Martelella mediterranea DSM 17316: one gene and its partners. The protein of the gene in region 1 binds, or shares a complex with, the protein of each later gene. Links are inferred from orthologs where the notes say so. Each region holds a gene or a part of one and is shown on either strand. Other genes may lie near its edges. The genes, in order: secY, secA and secG.

Evidence for each region.
Region 2: the proteins of secY (region 1) and secA are in contact, whole or in part, in a crystal structure (PDB 3DIN), measured with the Thermotoga maritima proteins. The link is inferred for Martelella mediterranea DSM 17316 from one-to-one orthologs. Residues at the interface, in WP_004081795.1 of Thermotoga maritima: Glu108, Gly109, Glu110, Glu111, Ala236, Glu237, Arg238, Arg239, Ile240, Thr241, Ile242, Gln243, Tyr244, Ala245, Arg246, Arg247, Val248, Thr249, Gly250, Arg251, Arg252, Val253, Tyr254, Gly256, Ala257, Ser258, Thr259, Tyr260, Leu261, Pro262; in WP_004082002.1 of Thermotoga maritima: Glu261, Ala262, Arg263, Lys300, Ala301, Arg302, Thr303, Ile304, Ile305, Leu323, Tyr324, Asp325, Pro326, Val329, Ser330, Tyr333, Ile336, Lys340, Phe345, Val349, Glu363, Phe364, Tyr374, Ser375, Gly376, Gly377, Glu393, Ile395, Thr482, Ser483.
Region 3: secY (region 1) and secG share a complex: the UniProt entries of both Escherichia coli proteins name them as parts of the sec protein translocase complex. The link is inferred for Martelella mediterranea DSM 17316 from one-to-one orthologs.

What each region holds. Positions count from the first base shown.
Region 1 is NZ_CP020330.1:4,246,245-4,250,947, reverse strand. Bases 916-3,900 are described here. They hold secY (preprotein translocase subunit SecY), read left to right. Parts: upstream 916-1,731; coding sequence 1,732-3,069; downstream 3,070-3,900. Other genes in these bases: Mame_RS19835 (adenylate kinase), read left to right, coding at 3,066-3,656; rplO (50S ribosomal protein L15), read left to right, coding at 1,034-1,510; rpmD (50S ribosomal protein L30), read left to right, coding at 916-1,019. Also shown: rplR (50S ribosomal protein L18), read left to right, coding at 1-79; rpsE (30S ribosomal protein S5), read left to right, coding at 238-807; more of rpmD, read left to right, coding at 819-915; rpsM (30S ribosomal protein S13), read left to right, coding at 3,923-4,291; rpsK (30S ribosomal protein S11), read left to right, coding at 4,498-4,703. UniProt on the Escherichia coli protein: The central subunit of the protein translocation channel SecYEG. Consists of two halves formed by TMs 1-5 and 6-10.
Region 2 is NZ_CP020330.1:4,095,151-4,100,175, reverse strand. The notes cover bases 1,081-4,387. They hold secA (preprotein translocase subunit SecA), read left to right. Parts: upstream 1,081-1,412; coding sequence 1,413-4,187; downstream 4,188-4,387. Also shown: bifunctional glutamate N-acetyltransferase/amino-acid acetyltransferase ArgJ, read right to left, coding at 1-135; Mame_RS19105 (peptidylprolyl isomerase), read right to left, coding at 214-1,077; Mame_RS19095 (anthranilate synthase), read left to right, coding at 4,468-5,025. UniProt on the Escherichia coli protein: Required for protein export, interacts with the SecYEG preprotein conducting channel.
Region 3 is NZ_CP020330.1:3,730,642-3,735,047, reverse strand. Bases 719-3,406 are described here. They hold secG (preprotein translocase subunit SecG), read left to right. Parts: upstream 719-1,692; coding sequence 1,693-2,121; downstream 2,122-3,406. Other genes in these bases: Mame_RS17330 (CTP synthase), read left to right, coding at 2,299-3,406; tpiA (triose-phosphate isomerase), read left to right, coding at 783-1,565. In the rest of the region: parE (DNA topoisomerase IV subunit B), read right to left, coding at 1-503; more of Mame_RS17330, read left to right, coding at 3,407-3,930. UniProt on the Escherichia coli protein: Subunit of the protein translocation channel SecYEG. Overexpression of some hybrid proteins has been thought to jam the protein secretion apparatus resulting in cell death; while this may be true it also results in FtsH-mediated degradation of SecY.

The DNA of each region.
Region 1 (4,703 bases):
CGATCGCGGCGCCTTCATCTTTCACGGTCGCGTCAAGGCTCTGGCCGACGGCGCCCGCGAAGGCGGCCTGAGCTTCTGATGAAGTTATGAGGCGCGCGTCTCAGCGCGTCTCGCACCCGGCGGGCCGATACTGCTCTTGAAGAGCCAAGTCGCCCGACCGTTCGCCGGCCGCCACGCTAGAGGCTAGCGGCCTTTCCATATGCCGATTGCACCCGGAAAAGAAAAAGGAACAGGACAATGGCACAGGACAGAAGGGGATCGCGCGACGATCGCCACAACCGGGATGAGCGCGACAGCGAATTCGTTGACAAGCTCGTTGCCATCAATCGCGTTGCCAAGACCGTCAAGGGCGGTCGCCGCATGGGCTTTGCAGCGCTCGTCGTCGTCGGCGACGGCAAGGGCCGCGTCGGCTTCGGCCACGGCAAGGCCCGCGAAGTGCCGGAAGCCATCCGCAAGGCGACGGAAGCCGCCAAGCGCGAGATGATTTTCGTGCCGCTGCGCGACGGCCGTACGCTGCATCACGACATCAAGGGCCGTCACGGCGCCGGCAAGGTTCTGCTGCGCACCGCCAAGGCCGGTACCGGCATCATCGCCGGTGGTCCGATGCGCGCCGTTTTCGAAACCCTGGGTGTTGCCGACGTCGTCGCCAAGTCGACCGGCTCGTCCAATCCCTACAACATGGTTCGCGCCACCTTTGATGCCCTGAAGAGCCAGATGCATCCGAAGGACATCGCAGCCCAGCGCGGCCTGAAATACGCCACGCTGCAGGCTCGCCGCCAGGCCGCTGGCGCTGTTGTCGACGAGTAAGGGAGGCAACCATGGCCAAAGCTAGCACCAAGAAGACTGTCACCGTTGAGCAGATCGGCAGCCCGATCCGCCGTCCCGCCGTACAGCGCCAGACGCTGATCGGCCTCGGCCTCAACAAGATGCATCGTGTGCGCACCCTGGAAGATACGCCTTCCGTTCGCGGCATGATCAACAGCATTCCCCATCTCGTCCGCGTCGTCGACGAGAAGTGAGACGGGAGACCATCATGAAACTGAACGAAATCAAGGATCGCGAAGGCGCGACGCATTCCAAGAAGCGTCTCGGCCGCGGCATCGGTTCGGGCTCCGGCAAGACCGGCGGTCGCGGCGTCAAGGGCCAGAAGTCCCGTTCGGGCGTTGCCATCAACGGCTTCGAAGGCGGCCAGATGCCGATCTATCGTCGTCTGCCGAAGCGCGGCTTCGTCAACATCTTTTCGAAGGACTTCGCTGAAGTGTCGCTCGGCCGCCTCCAGGCCGCCGTTGACGCCAAGAAGCTCGACGCCAAGAAGACGGTCACCGCCGAAACCCTCAAGGAAGCCGGCGTGATTCGCCGCGTCAAGGACGGCGTTCGCGTGCTGTCCGACGGCGAACTGAAGGCCAAGCTGACGCTCGAAGTCGCAGGCGCTTCCAAGGCCGCGATCGAGAAGATCGAAAAGGCCGGCGGCTCGATCACCGTTGCCTCCGGCGCCAAAAACGCCGAATAATTCGGCTTCTATTTGAAAAATCTACGCCCGGAGTGCTTCACACCGGGCGTTTTTTCTTCCATATGTGCCTCGACCACCGGCTGGCCCCCAAAAAAAGCCAAGCGGGTGGTTTATCGTGAAGACGGCCCACGTTCGAAATGGAGCGATGTCGCCTGTTACGAATCGGGCAATTTTTCGCACCGGGCGCTCTTCTGCGGCCGTGCGGCGACGCGGAGATACGCATGGCTTCTGCAGCGGAACAACTCGCATCCAATCTGAACTTCTCGACCTTTGCCAAGGCGACGGATCTGAAGAAGCGGATCTGGTTCACCCTTCTGGCGCTTCTCGTGTACCGGCTGGGTACGCATATCCCGCTTCCCGGTATCAATCTCGATGCCTATGCCCAGGCCTTCCAGGGCCAGTCCGAGGGCATCCTCGGCATGTTCAACATGTTCTCGGGCGGCGCGGTGCAGCGCATGGCGATCTTCGCGCTTGGCATCATGCCCTATATCTCGGCCTCGATCATCGTGCAGCTCCTGACCGCCGTCGTGCCGTCGCTGGAAGCGCTGAAGAAGGAAGGCGAGCAGGGCCGCAAGATCATCAACCAGTATACCCGCTACGGCACGGTGGTGCTGGCGACGGCGCAGGCCTACGGCATTGCGATCGGCCTGCAGTCCGGCGCCAATCTGGTCACCGATCCCGGCTGGTTCTTCATTCTCTCCACCGTCGTCACGCTTGTTGGCGGCACCATGTTCCTGATGTGGCTTGGTGAGCAGATCACCTCGCGCGGCATCGGCAACGGCATCTCGCTGATCATCTTCTCCGGCATCGTCGCGGGCCTTCCGGCCGCCGTCGGCAACATGCTGGAACTTTCGAGCGTCGGTTCGATCTCGGCTTTCGTCACGATCCTGATTCTCGTCGTCGTGATCGCTGTGTTCGCGCTGATCGTGTTCGTGGAACGCGCCCAGCGTCGGCTGCTGATCCAGTATCCGAAGCGCCAGGTCGGCAACCGCATGTTCCAGGGCGATACCTCGCACCTGCCGCTGAAGCTCAACACCTCGGGCGTTATCCCGGCGATTTTCGCGTCCTCGCTGCTGTTGCTGCCGGCGACGCTTGCTGGTTTCACATCTTCGGAACTGCCGAGCTGGGCGACCGCCATCATCGCATCGCTCGGCCATGGTCAGGCGCTCTACATGATCGTCTACGGTCTGCTGATCGCGTTCTTCGCCTTCTTCTACACCGCCATCGTCTTCAACCCGAAGGAAACGGCGGATAATTTGAAGCGGCACGGCGGCTTCATTCCGGGCATCCGTCCGGGCGAGCGCACCGCCGAATACATAGACTATGTTCTGACTCGCATTACCGTTGTTGGCGCGATCTATCTGGTCTTCGTCTGCATTCTGCCGGAGATTCTCGTGGCCCGCACCGGCGTGTCTCTGGCGCTTGGCGGTACCTCGCTGCTCATTATCGTCAGCGTGACCTTGGATACCGTATCGCAGATCCAGGGACATCTGATTGCCCAGCAGTATGAGGGGCTGATCAAGAAATCGAAATTGCGGGGAGGAAAGAGGGGACGATGAGACTTATACTTCTGGGACCGCCGGGCGCCGGCAAGGGGACGCAGGCGCAGCGCATCGTTGCTAGGCATGGCATTCCGCAGCTTTCCACGGGCGATATGCTGCGTGCGGCCGTGGCTGCCGGGACCGAGGTCGGCAAGAGGGCGAAGGCGCTTATGGATGCCGGCGAACTCGTGCCTGATGATGTGGTCAACGCGATCGTGTCCGATCGGATCGAGCAGCCGGACTGCGCTGGCGGGTTCATTCTCGACGGCTATCCCCGCACTTTGGTGCAGGCCGACGCAGTCGACGCCATGCTGAGCGAGAAAGGGCTGTCCCTCGACGTTGCCATCGAACTCGCCGTCGATGATTCGGCGATGGTCGGTCGCATTCTCCGACGCGCGGAAGAGGCCAAGGCCAGCGGTGAGCCGGTCCGCAAGGATGACAACGCGGAGGTCTATGCCGACCGGCTTCGCGCCTATTACAAGAGCACGGCGCCGCTGATCGGCTATTATTATGCCAAGGGCAAACTGCGCACGGTTGACGGCATGGCGGACATGGATGCCGTGACCGCCGAAGTGGAGAAAATTCTGGCCGACGCTTCGGCCTGACGCGATTGTACGCAGGCCGCCGCCAGACGGCGGCCTGACGTCATAAAATTTGAGGAATCGGTTGCAATACGGCGCTGTTTCCGCTATGAGCGCTCCAACTCGCGACATGGGGCAAGACGGTTAACGGTCCTTTTAGATTCTTTCAGGACGCGTCTTGTTACGAATATCGGTCGCGGCCGAGCAATGACAGGCGGGTTATCCGCCAAAGAAACCGGCAGTTTCTTGCGACATCAAGCTGCCAACAGAAAATGCTAAGGAGAATCGGCGTGGCTCGTATTGCTGGCGTCAACATCCCGACTGCCAAGCGCGTTGTTATCGCGCTGCAGTATATTCACGGGATCGGACCGAAATTCGCGCAGGAAATCTGCGAAAAGGCTTCCATCCCGGCCGAGCGCCGCGTGCATGAGCTGACGGACGCCGAAGTCCTTCAGATCCGCGAAGCGATCGACCGCGATTACATGGTTGAAGGCGACCTGCGTCGCGAGAATTCCATGAACATCAAGCGCCTGATGGACCTCGGCTGCTACCGCGGTCTGCGTCATCGTCGCGGCCTGCCGGTTCGCGGCCAGCGCACGCACACCAATGCCCGCACCCGCAAGGGCCCGGCAAAGGCGATTGCAGGCAAGAAGAAGTAAGTTTTACGGGACATTTTGTTCCGGAAAGAGCCGGCGGGTTTGCGCCGGCTTTCTGCGTAGATGACTGGGCCTTCAAGGGGCCGGTTTGCGGTGAGGCGGGAATGCCGCCGCGATGAAACGGATCAGGAGGGTTTTCGTCCAAGGCGAAACTTTCCCGGTGGAGCCGCTGGCGTTACGGCGGTGTCGAGATCAACGAAAGGAATACCATGGCCAAGGAAGCCACCCGCGTTCGCCGTCGCGAACGTAAGAATATTTCGTCGGGCGTTGCCCACGTGAACTCCTCGTTCAACAACACGATGATCACCATCACCGACGCTCAGGGCAACGCGATTGCCTGGTCGTCCGCTGGCGCCAAGGGCTTCAAGGGCTCGCGCAAGTCGACGCCGTTCGCTGCCCAGATCGCCGCCGAAGA
Region 2 (5,025 bases), 150 kb from region 1 along the record:
ATCGAAGATCATCATCATCACATCGGTGCGGCCCTTGTACTTGATCCCGGCGCTGGCGGTTGCCAGGCGCACGCCATCGATAACGGGCATGGGGGTAAGGGATTTGGGCGCGAGCGGAGATACGGCAGTCGACATGATGACCCTCTCTTGGGCCGGGCGGAGACCGCCGCGGCCGGATAAGAAACCGGCCCGCAATGGCGGGCCGGAAACTGGTTATTGCTGCTGCATTTTATTGACGGCGTCGTAGCTGTCTTGCAAGTCCTTATCTTCGATAACGACGGTATCGCCCTTCTTCAGCGCGTTGACGGCTTCATTGTATTTCTCGCCGGCGACGAGCTGCTGAAGCTGCGGCTTGATCTGTTCGAAGGGAACCGGCGCCTTCTCGCGCTTGTCCTCGACTTCGATGACGTGATAGCCGAAATCGGTCTTGACCGGGGTTTCGGTGTATTTGCCCGGTTCCAGCGCAAAGGCCGCTTCCTCGAACGGCGGAACCATCTGGCCCTTGGCGAAGTAGCCGAGATCGCCGCCATCGGGACCGCTCGGGCCAGTGGAGTGCTCCTTGGCGAGCTCCGCGAAATCAGCGCCGTTGTCGAGTTCCTTGATGATTTCCTTGGCCTCATCCTCGCTCTCGACGAGGATATGGCGGGCATGGACTTCTTCCTGCTTCGGCGCCTTGGCGATCTCCTCGTCATAGCGCGCCTTCAGCATCTCGTCGGTGATCTGGGAATTGATCACCTGGTCGAAATAGGCGTTATAGAGTTCCTGCTGCTGCAACTGCTCCATGCGGGTCTTGAACGCATCGGTCTGGTCGAGGCCTTCCTCCTTGGCGGCGTCCGCGATCAGCTTCATGTCCACAAGGCTCGACAGCGCGATCGCGCGCATCTGCTCTTCGGGCATCTGGCCGAATTGGCCCTTGAACTGATCGACGGTGCTCTGAAGCTCTTCCTCGGTGATCGGCGTGCCGTCGACGGTCGCGACCACGGTCTGGCCGGCATCGGTGTCCTGCGCGAACACCGGCGCGGCAAAGCTGACGGTCGTTGCGAGCAGCACTGCGGCTGCCAGGGTTCTTTTCTGCATAAGTTCACCTTTTCATTGTTTGAACGTAATCGTAGCGGCCCGTCGGGATGCGCCGATGATTGTGCGGGAATGTGGTCGTCGCATCTCTGTCCGTCAACGCAAAACGGCGTATTACGTTGCAACCTTTCCGCTTTTTAATCTGAAGAGAAGCTGAACGCGGACCGGTTTTCCTCCCGTTTGCGGTCATTGCCGCGCGGCCTTCGACGTTGACATGGCGTGCCCCCCCTCTTATCTGTCTGCCAAGCCAGCGTCGATAGACGTCCGGGCGCGCAATGGATGCGAACAGGGCGCTACGTAGAGTTTAAATATGACAACTTTCGGAAAGAGCTATTGAAATGGTCTCACTCGGTGGCGTAGCCCGCAAATTGTTCGGTTCGGCCAACGAGCGCCGCGTCCGTGCCTACAGACCCCGCGTCGTCGCGATCAATGCGATGGAAGAGCAGATTTCGGCGCTTTCGGATGAGGCGCTGAAAGCCAAGACCGACGAATTCAAGAAAAAGCTCGAAGACGGCAAGACGCTCGACGACATTCTTGTCGAGGCCTTCGCCGTGGTCCGCGAAGCCTCCAAGCGGGTTCTCGGCCTCAGGCCCTTCGACGTCCAGCTTATCGGCGGCATGATCCTGCATGAAAATGCGATCGCCGAAATGAAGACCGGCGAAGGCAAGACCCTGGTGGCGACCCTGCCGGTCTATCTCAACGCCCTTGCCGGCAAGGGCGTTCACGTCGTCACCGTCAATGATTATCTCGCCCGGCGCGACAGCGAGCACATGGGCAAGCTCTACGGCTTTCTCGGCATGACCACCGGCGTGATCCATCACGGGCTCGACGACCGCCAGCGTAAAGAGGCCTATACCGCCGACATCACCTACGCCACCAACAACGAACTCGGCTTCGATTATCTTCGCGACAACATGAAGATGCAGCGCGCCGAAATGGTGCAGCGCGGCCACAATTACGCGATCGTCGACGAAGTGGACTCGATCCTGGTCGACGAGGCGCGCACGCCGCTGATCATCTCCGGCCCGCTCGACGACCGCTCCGATCTTTACGTGTCGATCGACAAGATCATCCCGATGCTGGAAGAGGGCGATTACGAGCTCGATGAAAAGCAGCGCTCGGCCAATTTCTCCGAAGACGGCATGGAAAAGCTCGAAAAGCTGTTGACCGAAAACGGCATGATGAAGGGCGCCTCGCTCTACGATATCGAGAACGTTGCCATCGTCCATCACCTCAACAACGCGCTGAAGGCCCACAAGCTGTTTTCGCGCGACAAGGATTACATCGTCCGTGACGGCGAGGTCGTGATCATCGACGAATTCACCGGACGCATGATGCCGGGCCGGCGTTATTCCGATGGCCAGCACCAGGCGCTCGAGGCCAAGGAGAACGTCAAGATCCAGCCGGAAAACCAGACGCTCGCCTCGATCACCTTCCAGAACTATTTCCGCATGTACGACAAGCTCGCCGGCATGACCGGCACGGCGGCGACGGAAGCGGAGGAGTTCGCCAATATCTACGGTCTCGACGTGGTCGAGGTGCCGACCAATATGCCGATCGCGCGTATCGACGAAGACGACGAGGTCTACCTGACGGTGCAGGAGAAGTATCTTGCGATCGTCGAGGAGATCAAGGAGGCCAAGGCCAAGGGCCAGCCGGTTCTGGTGGGCACCACCTCGATCGAGAAATCCGAGCTTCTCGCCGCCGCTCTCAAGAAGGACGGCATTACCGATTTCAGCGTGCTCAATGCGCGCTACCACGAGCAGGAAGCCTTCATCATTTCGCAGGCCGGCGTGCCGGGCGCGCTGACGATCGCCACCAATATGGCCGGTCGCGGTACCGACATCCAGCTCGGCGGCAATCTGGAAATGCGCATCGAGGCCGAGCTTGGCGATACCGAGCCGGGCACCGATATCGTGACCAATGAGCAGGGCGAGCGGGTGGAAGTCGCCCGCAAGTTTACCCCGCCGGGTCCCGAACGCGACGCGAAGGAGCAGGCGATCCGCGAGGACGTCGCCCGGCTGAAGGCCGAGGCGCTGGCGGCCGGCGGTCTTTACGTGATTGCCACAGAACGCCATGAGAGCCGTCGCATCGACAACCAGCTGCGCGGTCGTTCCGGCCGTCAAGGCGACCCGGGCCGTTCCAAATTCTACCTGTCGCTTCAGGACGACCTGATGCGCATCTTCGGTTCCGACCGCATGGAGAGCATGCTCACCAAGCTTGGCCTGAAGGAAGGCGAGGCGATCGTCCATCCGTGGATCAACAAGGCGCTGGAGCGCGCGCAGAAGAAGGTCGAGGCCCGCAACTTCGACATCCGCAAGAACCTGCTGAAATACGATGACGTCATCAACGATCAGCGCAAGGTCGTGTTCGACCAGCGCAAGGAACTGATGGATTCGGAGGACATTTCCGAAATCGTCAGGGAAATGCGCGAGGACGTGGTCGAAAAGGCCGTCAAGGCCCGCATTCCCGAACGCGCCTATGCAGAGCAGTGGGACGTCGCCGGCCTCAAGGAAGATTGCCTGCGCATTCTCAATCTCGACCTGCCGATCGAGAAATGGGCAGAGGAAGACGGCATTGCCGAGCCTGAAATCGAGGAGCGCATCAACGAGGCGGCCAAGCAGATCGAGGAAAACCGCGCCAAGCAGGCCGAGCAGTTCGGCCCCGACGTGCTGAAATATGTCGAGCGGCAGGTGACGATGCAGGCGCTGGATCATCTCTGGCGCGAGCATATCGTGAACCTCGATCACCTGCGCTCGGTCATCGGCTTCCGCGGCTATGCCCAGCGCGACCCGCTGCAGGAATACAAGGCCGAGGCGTTCGAACTGTTCCAGGCGCTGCTCGGCAATATGCGCGAGGTCGCGGTCTCGCAGCTGTCCCGCGTCCAGCTCGTGCGCGAGGCTCCGCCGCCGCGCCCGGAAATCAACCCGGCGCAGGTGCGCGCCAGCCACATCGATCCGGCAACGGGCGAGGACGAGATGGCCGGCGAGCAGGTCGCTTCCGGCGACGCCGCCACCATGCCGGAAGAGTGGAAAAACACCGGCCGCAACGAGCCGTGCCCGTGCGGCTCCGGCAAGAAGTTCAAGCATTGCCATGGCCAGCTGTTCGCCTGAGCGCGCGGCGGCATCTTGCGGATGGGCGGCGCGGACCCCGGCCGCCCAATCCACGCTTGCCAGCGCTTTTGGGTTGCGCTACAAAACCAGCATGACGATCAAGACGAACAACATTGCAAACTGGTGGTGGGCTCGCTAACGGCGGCCGCGATCACGCATGTTCAGTTGATCTGACGAAGCCGCCCTCCAACGAGGCGGCTTTTTTGTTAGGGCCGTCTTTGCAAGGGTTGAGAATGACCAGCATGCGGCAGGGCCGCATCACCGAGGTGGAGCAAGGAATATGAGCCTTCATGAGCGGCCCGATGGCGGCGAGAGCTATCTGACCCGAGGCGGCGTGGAGATCACGCGGACGCGGCGTTTCGTGCCCTATGACGACGCGATCTCCAGCTATATCGAGCGGCTGGATTCGCGCCGCGGGGCGGTGCTTTCCTCCAACTACGAATATCCGGGCCGCTACACCCGCTGGGATACCGCCGTGATCGATCCGCCGATGGCGATCTCCTGCAATGGCCGCAATGTCTGGCTCGAGGCCTTCAATGGCCGGGGCGAGGCGTTGCTCGAACTGATCCTGCCGGCGCTGGAAGCCCTCGATGCCGTCACAATCCTTTCCCGCGAGGCCCGCCGGATCGATCTCAAGGTCGCCGAGCCCGACCGCCAGTTCACCGAGGAGGAGCGCTCCAAGGCTCCGACCGTCTTCACTGTGCTTCGGGCGATCACCGACCTGTTCTTCTCCGAGGAGGATGCCAGCCTCGGCCTTTACGGCGCGTTTGGCTATGACCTCGCCTTCCAGTTCGACGCGGTTGACCTGAAGCTTGAACGCCCGGCCGACCAGCGCGAC
Region 3 (4,406 bases), 520 kb from region 1 along the record:
AGATCGGACAGCGCGTTGACCACCGAGACGCCGACGCCGTGCAGGCCGCCGGAGGTCTCATAGGCCTTGCCGTCGAACTTGCCGCCGGCATGGAGCTTGGTCATGATCACTTCAAGCGTCGACTTACCGGGCACCTGCGGATGGTTTTCCACCGGAATGCCACGACCGTTGTCGGTAACCGTCAGGAACCCCTCGGCGTCGAGATGGACGTCGATGAAATCGGCATGGCCGGCGACCGCCTCGTCCATCGAGTTGTCGATGACTTCCGCAAACAGATGATGCAGCGCCTTTTCATCGGTGCCGCCGATATACATGCCAGGGCGCATGCGCACCGGCTCCAGCCCTTCGAGTACGCGGATCGAGGATGCGCCATAGTCGGCGTTTTCCACCGAAGCGGGCGCGGATTTCCTCGGCTTGCTGGCGCTGGCGCGCTCGGGCTGCGTGGTATCGGTTTCGGCCTTGCTGCCGCCAAGATCGGCGAAGAGGTCTTTGCTGTTGTCCATAGGGTCGGGCAGCCTGTAAAGATCGGTTTGCGCCATAATCGACGCGTTGCGGCGAATCACCCTGCTATTCTGGCAAAGTTTTGGTCGCGAAGCGATGCCGCGCCAGATTCTCGCTATAAGGGTGTGGATAGTGTGATGCGCCCTATAAAGCCTTGATCGGGCCTTCTGTCAAACTGCGGGCGGCAAAACGCCCTTTGACGGCGCGCGCAAAACGGACGACAAGGGAAAACCTTTGCCGGCCGGGCCGGCCTTGAAGCAATGAATGGGAGAAAGACGAAGATGACTGCCGCAATACGCCCCATGGTCGCCGGTAACTGGAAGATGAACGGAACCCGCGACTCGCTGGCTCAGATCCGGGCCATCGCCGAAGGGGTGAGCGGCGGGCTCGCCGACAAGGTCGATGCGCTGATCTGCCCGCCGGCCACGCTGCTTTACGTCGCGACCACGCTGACGGAAGACACGCGACTGCTGATCGGCGGCCAGGACTGCCATGAAAAGGCGCGCTCCGGGGCCCATACCGGCGATATCTCGGCGGAGATGATCAAGGACTGCCTCGCCACCCATGTCATCGTCGGCCATTCGGAACGGCGCGCCGAGCATCACGAAACCAACCGCACCGTTTCCACCAAGGCGCGCGCGGCCTATGATCAGGGCCTGACCGCAATCGTCTGCATCGGCGAAAGCCGTGAGGAGCATGCCGCCGGCCGCACCATGGAAGTGTTGAAGACGCAGCTGTTTGAATCCATGCCGGACGATGCCACCGCAGACAACACGATCATCGCCTATGAGCCGATCTGGGCGATCGGAACCGGTCAGACGCCGGGCCCGGAGCAGGTGGCCGAGGTTCATGCCGCCATGCGCGCGGATCTGGTCGAGCGTTTCGGCGCGGCGGGCGAGAAAATCCGGCTTCTCTATGGCGGCTCGGTGAAGCCGGCAAACGCCCGCGAACTGCTGAGTGTCGCCAATGTCAACGGCGCGCTGATCGGCGGCGCCAGCTTGAAAGCGGCCGATTTCCTCGCCATCTATCAGGCCTATGAGGATATCTTGTCCTCGGCAAAGTAGGAATCGACGGCGGATCGGGCCGAAAACGGCCAGAAAAAGGGGTTGGATTGCTGGCCGGCCTCATGTAGAGAGACGCCAGTTATTCTAGCGGGCCCGGACCTTCAAGGCGGGGCCGGATTGGACATTCATGCAGACGGTATTGATCGTAATTCACCTGATAATCGTCGTTGCGCTGGCCGGTGTGATCCTCATCCAGAGGTCTGAAGGCGGCGGGCTCGGCATCGGCGGTGGTTCCGGTTTCATGACCGCGCGCGGCACGGCCAATGCGCTGACGCGCACCACGGCCATTCTCGCAACGCTGTTTTTCGTGACCTCGCTCGGTCTCGGCATTCTCGCCCGTTACCAGGGCAATCCGTCGGATATTCTCGACCGGATCGAACAAAACGCCGAAACCGATGGGCAGGGCATCCTCAACCAGCTTGGCGGTTCCGTGACCACGACGCCGGATGCGCCCAATGAGAGCGGCGTTCCGAGCGGCAGCGAAGGTTCTTCGGCTCCGGCCGTCAGCACCCCGGCGCAGGATTCGAACGCCACCGGCGTTCCCACCGGCGACTAATCGCCGAACTCGAACTGACATCAGCCGGCGGGCCTCCCGCCGGCATTTCTTTGGGCCGCTCGTCGCGCGCAAGCGTCGGCGATGCGGCATTGTTGTGACAATCGACCGGGGATGCATGGGCTTTTTTGCGTAAAGGCTCTGGCAGAATCGGTTTGAAAACGGTATCGGAATAAGCCCATGGCGCGATATATTTTCATCACAGGCGGCGTGGTTTCCTCCCTCGGAAAAGGCATTGCCGCGGCAGCACTCGGTGCATTGCTGCAGTCACGGGGCTATCGGGTCCGGCTCAGGAAGCTCGATCCCTATCTCAATGTCGATCCGGGCACGATGAGCCCGACCCAGCACGGCGAGGTGTTCGTCACCGATGACGGGGCGGAGACCGACCTCGACCTTGGTCACTACGAGCGGTTCACCGGCCGCTCGGCGACCAAGACCGACAACATCACCACCGGCCGCATCTACAAGAACATTCTCGACAAGGAACGCCGCGGCGACTATCTCGGCGCGACCGTCCAGGTGATCCCGCACGTCACCAACGAGATCAAGGACTTCGTGCTCGAGGGCAATGAGGATTTCGATTTCGTGCTGTGCGAGATCGGCGGCACGGTCGGCGATATCGAGGCGATGCCGTTCATGGAAGCGATCCGCCAGCTCGGCAACGATCTGCCGCGCGGCAACGCCGTCTATGTTCACCTGACGCTGATGCCCTATATCCCGGCGGCGGGCGAATTGAAGACCAAGCCGACCCAGCATTCTGTCAAGGAGTTGCAGGCGCTCGGCATTCATCCCGATATCCTGCTGGTGCGCGCCGATCGGGAAATTCCCGAGGCCGAGCGCCGCAAGCTCTCGCTGTTCTGCAATGTGCGCGAATCCGCCGTCATCCAAGCGCTCGATGTCGCCAATATCTATGACGTTCCGCTCGCCTATCACCACGAAGGGCTGGACGACGAGGTGCTGCACGCCTTCGGCATCGACCCGGCGCCCGTGCCGCGCATGGATGCGTGGAAAAAAGTCAGCGAACGCATCCGCACCCCGGAAGGCGAGGTAACGATCGCCATCGTCGGCAAATATACCGGGTTGAAGGACGCCTATAAATCGCTGATCGAGGCGCTGCATCACGGCGGCGTCGCCAATCGGGTCAAGGTCAACCTCGAATGGATCGAGTCGGAAATTTTCGAGAAGGAGGACCCGTCCCCCTATCTCGAAAAGGTCCATGGCATTCTGGTGCCGGGCGGCTTCGGCGAGCGCGGTTCGGAAGGCAAGATCCAGGCGGCCCGCTTCGCCCGCACCCACAAGGTCCCGTATTTCGGTATCTGCTTCGGCATGCAGATGGCCGTGATCGAGGCGGCGCGCAATCTGGCCGGCATCAAGGATGCCTCGTCCACGGAATTCGATCGCAATGCCAGCGAGCCGGTCGTCGGCCTGATGACCGAATGGGTCAAGGGCAACACGCTGGAGAAGCGGTCCGACAGCGATGATCTCGGCGGCACGATGCGGCTCGGCGCCTACAAGGCCCACCTTGGCGCGGAGACCAAGATTGCCGAGATTTACGGCACGACCGAAATCTCGGAACGCCACCGCCATCGCTACGAGGTGAATTTCGGCTATCGCGACAAGCTCGAGTCCTGCGGGCTGGTGTTCTCCGGCACGTCGCCGGATGGCGTTCTGCCCGAAACGATCGAATATGCCGACCATCCCTGGTTCATCGGTGTGCAGTACCACCCGGAACTGAAGAGCCGGCCGCTGGAGCCGCATCCGCTATTCGCAAGCTTCATCGAAGCCGCTCTGGAGCAGAGCCGGCTGGTATAGGCTTACATTCAAAGCGGACGCTACCGCTGCTCTACGCCACCACGGTTTGCTCGCGCAGCACCTTCTCTATTTCGCTGGCCGGCATCGGCCGGCCCAGCCAGTAGCCCTGAAGGACGTCGCAGCCGAGCTTGGTCACGATCTCGGCGTGGCGCCTGGTTTCCACGCCTTCGGCGATCACCTTGATCTTCAGCGTCTTGGCGATGTCGATGATCGATTTGACGATCGCGCGCTAATCGGGCGAATGCGGCAGCGGCAGGACCAGTTCGCGGGCGATCTTGAGCCCGTTGGGCGCGACCTTCAGGAGGCCGCTGATCGATGTGTATCCCGTGCCGAAATCGTCGACATCGATGCAGATGCCCAGCCTCCGGAGCTGCTTCAGATTGTAGGCGCTGATATCGTCCGGCTCGTCCAGGAAGATCGATTCCAGAAGCTCGAAGGTCAGCTTGCCCGCCGGAAGCTCGAATTCCTCCAGCGCG